Regions from separate parts of the Pseudomonas sp. Marseille-Q1929 genome, predicted to be linked through region 1. Evidence: riboswitches for the same ligand, from Rfam matches in the RefSeq annotation. Region 1 holds a riboswitch; the other holds the start of a gene.

Evidence for each region. A riboswitch is a leader RNA that binds a small molecule or an ion and turns the genes downstream of it on or off. The one in region 1 is predicted to bind manganese.
Region 2: it holds a riboswitch for manganese, as region 1 does, so the genes downstream of both, mntP (manganese efflux pump MntP) here and J1G37_RS02250 (TMEM165/GDT1 family protein) in region 1, are expected to answer to the same signal.

The regions. Positions count from the first base shown of each region.
Region 1 is NZ_JAFLWU010000001.1:499,408-502,806, reverse strand. It holds gene J1G37_RS02255 (M48 family metallopeptidase) at 44-862, shown strand; gene J1G37_RS02250 (TMEM165/GDT1 family protein) at 997-1,581, opposite strand; yybP-ykoY riboswitch at 1,671-1,790, opposite strand; gene J1G37_RS02245 (class I SAM-dependent methyltransferase) at 1,842-2,840, opposite strand; gene J1G37_RS02240 (2-hydroxyacid dehydrogenase) at 2,871-3,399, opposite strand, start outside.
Region 2 is NZ_JAFLWU010000018.1:36,358-39,756, forward strand. It holds gene J1G37_RS18955 (FecR family protein) at 1-269, opposite strand, end outside; gene J1G37_RS18960 (RNA polymerase sigma factor) at 307-852, opposite strand; gene J1G37_RS18965 (secretin and TonB N-terminal domain-containing protein) at 849-1,493, opposite strand; gene J1G37_RS18970 (hypothetical protein) at 1,711-2,022, shown strand; yybP-ykoY riboswitch at 2,063-2,230, shown strand; gene mntP (manganese efflux pump MntP) at 2,245-2,808, shown strand; gene J1G37_RS18980 (NAD(P)-dependent alcohol dehydrogenase) at 2,980-3,399, opposite strand, start outside.

The sequences.
Region 1 (3,399 bases):
ATGACCGCCTACGATACGCGCCATGTTTTCAGGGAGAGTGTTCATGAAGAAATCATTGGCAATAAACGTACTGGCAGCCGCGCTGCTGCTGGCCGGTTGCCAGTCGGTCAACACCACCAGCGGCGGTGCCGTCGGGGTTGAGCGCAAGCAATACATGTTCAGCATGCTGTCGAGCCAGGAAGTCGACCAGATGTATGCCCAGTCCTACCAGCAGACGTTGGGTGAGGCCAGCACCAAGGGCCAACTGGACAAGACCAGCGCCAATGCCAAGCGTGTGCAGGCCATTGCCAACCGCTTGATCGCCCAAGCACCGACTTTCCGCCCCGATGCGGCGCAGTGGAAGTGGGAAGTGAACCTGATCAAAAGCGACGAGATGAACGCCAACTGCGGGCCTGGCGGCAAGATCTTTGTGTACAGCGCGCTGATCGACAACCTCAAGTTGACGGATGACGAGCTTGCTGCGGTGATGGGCCATGAAATCGCCCACGCCTTGCGCGAGCATGGCCGCGAAGCCATGTCCAAGGCGTACGGTATCCAGATGGCGAAGCAGGGCGCAGGCGCGTTGTTCGGCCTGGGCCAGGACAGCCTGGCATTGGCCGATACCGTGGCCAACTACGGCATGACCTTGCCCAATAGCCGCGCCAATGAAAACGAAGCAGACCTGATCGGCCTGGAGCTGTCGGCTCGCGCCGGTTACAACCCGAATGCGGCGATTACGCTGTGGAACAAGATGGCCAAGGCTTCGGAAGGCGCGCCACCGGAGTTCATGAGCACTCACCCGGCGTCGGATAGCCGGATTGCCTCGTTGCAGGCGGCGATTCCGAAGGTGATGCCGCTGTATCAGCAGGCCAAGAAGTCCTGATGATCCAAGCCTTGTGAAGATCCAAATGTGGGAGCTGGCTTGCCTGCGATAGCGGTGTGTCAGCTTGCACATCCTTAGCTGGCCCACCGCTATCGCGGGCAAGCCCGCTCCCACATGGGATTGGGTTTACAAATTTAGATCCACCCGCTGCTCTGCATCGCCTTGTACACCGCTACCACCGCCAGCACAAAGAACGCCGTAGCCGCCAATCGACGAATCAAGGTCAGCGGCAGCTTCTCCGCGGCAAAATTCCCCGCCAGAACCACCGGTACGTTGGCAATCAACATGCCCAGGGTGGTGCCGATAATCACCAGCCACAACTCGGGATACTGTGCCGCCAACATCACCGTGGCGATCTGGGTCTTGTCACCGATTTCGGCAAGGAAGAACGCGATCAGCGTGGTCAGGAACGGCCCGAACTTGCGGGTGGTGCTGGCTTCGTCGTCATCGAGTTTGTCTGGTACCAGGGTCCACAACGCGGTGGCGCAGAAGCTCGCCGCGAGGATCCAGTGCAACACCGCATCCGAGAAGAAACTGCCAAACCACGCCCCCACGGCACCGGCGGCCGCATGGTTGGCCAGGGTCGCGGCGACAATGCCGGCGATGATCGGCCAAGGTTTGCGAAAGCGTGCGGCAAGGATGAGCGCGAGCAGTTGCGTCTTGTCGCCGATTTCGGCCAAGGCAACGATTGCGGTAGGAACGAGTAATGAATCCAGCATCAGGTAGGTTTCCAGGGGCGGGTCGACACGGCTATGACACGTACAGCCTTCCCGCCCCGGGTAAGGTGTGCGTGTCATAGGTCTTGTCAAACCCCGGTCCGTCTGTGCGGACACCTGGGTCGCATACGCCATGGTCTGTTGACCAAGTATGTTGACGTATGCCGGACGAGCATGGCGCTCGTGGGAGACTACTCCCCTAGGACGGAGCGGATTCTGCCTAGGCAAAACCCATTCGGCAAGCCTTCTTTTTCAAACGCCCGTCAGCCGCGCTTGGCACGGTAGATGCGGAAACCATTGCCTTCGGCCTTGATTGCGCACACGCCCAGATGCTCTTCGATCAGCGGCTGGTACTTCAGGAAGCTGTTGGCGACCAGGCGCAGTTCGCCGCCTTTTGCCAGGTGTTTCGCTGCTTTTCGCAGCAGGTTCTCGGTGGCGAAATAATCCGTGTGTACGCCGACATGGAACGGCGGGTTGCTCAGAATCGTGTTCAAGCCCATCGGTGCGGCGTCGATTCCGTCGCCGGTCAACACCTCGGCTTCCAGACCATTGGCCGCCAGGGTCAGGCGGCTGCTGGCGGCGGCGAAGGCATCGACGTCGAGCATCGTCACTGTGTTGTGCGGGTAGCGACGTTTGACCGCTGCGCCCAACACGCCTGCACCGCAACCGAAGTCCAACAGGTGACCGCTGGGCAGTTTGTCCAGATGCTCCAGCAGCAGTTCAGTACCGCGATCCAGGCGACCGTGGCTGAACACGCCCGGCAAACTCACGACCTTCAGCGGCCCTTCAGGCAGCGGCACTTCGAAGACTTGAGCCAGGCTTTCCAGCTCGACGGCCTGCGGTGCGTTGGCCACGGTGACTTGCCACAGTTGGCAATGCCGCGCGTTGTCCAGCTTGCGTGGCTTGCCGAAAGGGATCATCTGCTTGGCGGCGCTTTCGATGCCGCCTTTTTTCTCGCCCACCAGAAACAGCTCGGCGCCGGGCAGGCGCGCGGCGACTGCGTTGAGCAGGTAGTCGGTGAGGTCCTTGGATTTGGGCAGGAAAATCACCGCCGCATCAAATGCACGCTCGGGCACATTGACCCCGAACTGGCTGCGCTCGGGGAAGCGTGCATCGAGTGCCGCCTGGTCGCCGGCGTGCCAGCACCAGCCGTGGGCGGTGGGCAGGCGACCGAGCAGGTCGTCGGCGGGCAAACCTACCAGCAGCAGGTTGCCTTGAAAAAGTTCGGCCTGACGAAGCAGTACTTCACTGCGCGGATCCATGGTCTGCTCCTTGAAAAGGAGCGCAGTTTATCAACTGACGACACGTAGCGGGGCGCCGCTGAAAAAGCTCCGGGCGTTTTCCGCCAGTTGGCCGACGATGCGCTGGCGCGCTTCGCGACTGCCCCAGGCGTTGTGGGGCGTGACGATCAGCCGCGGGATGTCATCGGCCAGCAGCGGGTTGCCGTTGACCGGCGGCTCCACGCTGAGCACGTCGGTCGCCGCGCCGCCCAGATGACCGTTGCGCAACGCATCGGCCAGGGCCTGTTCGTTGATCAAGCCGCCGCGTGCGGTATTGACGATAAATGCGCCCGGCTTGAGCAGCGCCAGTTCGCGGGCGCCGATAAAGTCACGGGTGTGCTCGTTGAGCGGGCAGTGCAAGGTCAGGGCATCCACCTGGGCCAGCAGTTCATCCAGCGGCACGCGATCGGCGCGGGCAGGGCGCCCGGGAATCGCGCCGAGCAGCACGCGCATGCCAAAGGCTTCGGCCAGGCGCGCCACGGCACTGCCCAATTCACCGTGGCCGAGCAGGCCGAGGGTCTTGCCTTCCAGTTCAACAATC
Region 2 (3,399 bases), on a different contig from region 1:
GCGGCTATCGCGCCGCCCAGGAACGCACGACGGCCAAAGCTGCGCGGTGGCGCGGCGTGCTCGAGGGCGGGGGCCAGTTGCTGCCACAGCGCCTTGGTTTGCTCGAACGCCAGGGCATGTTCCGGGCTCTGGGCGCGCCAGGCCTGCAAGGCCTTGGCGTCGGCCACGGTGGCGCGGCCCGACGTCAGCAGGAGCAGCCAGTCGCGGGCTTCATCATGCAAAGGACTGGCGGAGGCTGCCCGGGCGGTGGAGAGGTTAAAAATGTTCAAGCGCGCACATACTCACGGTTTTATCAGGGACTCGACACTAAGACGGTTTTCCGGCCCCGGGACCGAACCGCTGAATCACTTTTCTTTCGAGGCGCTTGGCGCAGTGGCCGAGGGCGGCCTTGATTTCCTTCTCGACCATGCGCGTGGAAATGCCAAAACGCTGGGAGATTTCCAGGTGAGGCGCTTCTTCCAGGCGCGCGGCGATGAGGATTTTGCGTCGGCGTGCGGGCAGCTCATACAGGGCTTTGACCAGCGATTGCACCTCGCGCTGGCCGCCCACCACCCGCGATGGGTCCTGGGCTTCGTCGGCGGTTTGCAGCAGCTCTTCGACTTCGCTGCCGGTGAGCAGGCGCGCGTCGGCCTGGCGGCGGTCGGCGGCGATGTTCAGGGCCATGCGGTAGAGGTAGGCGTTGGGTTGTGCGAGGTTTGGCGGCACGTCCATGCGGTCCACCCGCAAGTAGGTTTCGTGCAGCACGTCGTTGGCCAGGTCCTCCGACCCCAGGCGCTTGCGCAAACGCACCTTGAAGTCTTCGTAGGACGCCAGGAACAAACTGACCATCGTGCTATGCCCGGTATTTTTCATCCGTGCGTGGCTCCCTTCCCTGCTGTGCATTCCATGCGTGTTCCTGTGGTGTCGGGCATCAAAAGCAAAGTCACCGGCTGGCGCAGCGAGCTCGGCGCGGGGCGTTCGACCCGGGCCGCACTGAGGTTGCGCACCAGTGCTTCATCGCGTTGTTCATCGCCGGTGGAGCTGACCAGCCGGCTGTACTCGATCAGCCCCTGCGGGTTGACCCACACCTGCACCAAGGCACGGAAACTGCCGGGGCGGGTCAGGGGCGAGCCGCACAGGCTGGTCTCGATAGCCTGCTGCAAGGCCGTGGCGTAGCTGTTGTTGATCCGCGCGGCGTTGCGTGCCGACGCGCCCTTGGTGGTGGCAGGCCGACTGACCTGCGCCAGTTGCAGGGTGAACGCATCACTGCGTGCATAACGCGCCATCAGGCCACTCCCTGTCAGCAACATTGCCAGAGCCTCCTGCGCCGTGAAGCGCCCATGCACGCTGATGGAGCGTCGGCCCCGGGTCAGTTCGCGATCCACCAGCACCGCCATGCCGGTGGCACGGCTGTACGCTTGCAGGGCGTGCTCCAGGTTTTGCGCCGGCAGGTCCAACGTCAGCAACGCCGGTTCCGCCTGCACCACGCGGCCTCCTGCCAGCAGCCACAGCAAGACCAGGGCGCATACGGCGCGCCGCCAGGCCCCCTGCTCACCCCCCGCTCTGCATCGCTGCACGGCCGACGTGTCCTTGAAAACCGTCATCCTGAGGCCAGTTTATGAACCTGATGTTACGGTGATGGCAAAAAAAACGTCACCCGGACGGGACGCCCGCTGCACTACACTTTCAAGCCATACCGGCCCACTCCCTCGGGCCTGCCAGGAGGCCCTGATGAAACTGTTCCCCACCCTTGCCAGCCTGTTGCTGTGCGCCGCCCTGCCCGTGCTTGCCCACGCCGACAACAGCAAGAGCACCTGCACCGAAGTCTCGGTGGACGGCTACAAGGCGCCCGACTACGGCTGCCTGAGCCAACAGATGGGCAGTGACAGCAATGCGACCAAGGCGGCGAAGAAAAACCGTGAGGCGCAAACCATTCCCGTCGACAAACGCGCGCCGAACGCCGTGGGCCTGTCCACCCCGGCGGCCACCAGTGTGCGCATGGGCAATACCTTCGGCACTTCGGTGAAACCGCAACGGCCCTGAGCCTTTTTGACGAAATTTTCATCTGTGCCTGCCTATGATCGCCTCCCTCGTTGGGGAGTAACCGGCTTCTGACCCTGTTGGAAGCGTTCGTATCAACATATTCGGCAACCTGCCGTGGTACGAACATCGCTTTGCGGTTGGTGAGACCAGCGACACTTCCATGCCTGAAGTCGGGCGCGTGGACGTGTCGTTGTGTCCCATAGCCCGACTGGAAGCCTGACCGTGAACCCCATTTCCCTGATCCTCCTGGCCCTGGCCATGTCTACCGACGCCTTTGCGGCGGCCATCGGCAAAGGCTCCAGCCTGCACAAACCGCGCCTCACCGAAGCCCTGCGCGCCGGCCTGATCTTTGGCGTGATCGAAGCCATCACCCCGATGATCGGCTGGGCTATCGGCCACGCCGCCACGCGTTGGGTGGAAGACTGGGACCACTGGATCGCCTTTACCCTGCTCGTCGCCCTGGGCCTGCACATGATCTACAACGGGCTCAAGGCCGAGGATGAAGAGGCTGAAAAGCCGACCCAGCATTCCTTCATGATTCTTGCGGTAACTGCTTTCGCCACCAGCATCGATGCCCTGGCGGTGGGCGTGGGCCTGGCGTTTGTCGATGTGAATATCCTGGTGGCGTCGGCGGCGATTGGCCTGGCGACCATGACCATGGTGACCCTCGGCATGATGCTCGGGCGCGTGCTGGGCACGGTGGTGGGCAAGCGTGCGGAGATGGTGGGCGGGGTGGTGTTGATGGTGGTGGGGGCGACGATTTTGTATGAGCACTTGTCGGTCTAAAGAACCACACCTCAATCAACCTGAATAACTTGTCTGTGGGAGCTGGCTTGCCTGCGATGGCATCACTGTGGTCTTGCTGATAGACCGAGGTGTCTGCATCGCAGGCAAGCCAGCTCCCACACAAGCCAGTTCCCACAGAAAGAAGTGCCCACATTCAAGCGGGCCTTGTTATCAGGCCGCGTTGCGCTCTTTTTTCAAGCTGTCCATATCAATCACAAACCGGTATTTCACATCGCCCTTGAGCATCCGCTCATACGCCTCATTGATGCCCTGGATATCGATCATCTCGATGTCCGAGACAATCCCATGCTTGGCACAGAAGTCCAGCATGTCCTGGGTCTCCTGAATCCCGCCGATCAACGAACCCGCCAGGCTGCGGCGCTTGAAGATCAGGTTGAACACCGACGGCGACGGGTGCGGGCTGTCGGGGGCGCCGACCAGGGTCATGGTGCCGTCACGCTTGAGCAGGTTGAGGAACGCGTCGAGGTTGTGGGGCGCGGCGACGGTGTTGAGGATGAAGTCGAGGCTGTTGGTGACGGCGGCCATTTCATCGGCATTCTTCGACACCACAACTTGGTCGGCGCCCAGGCG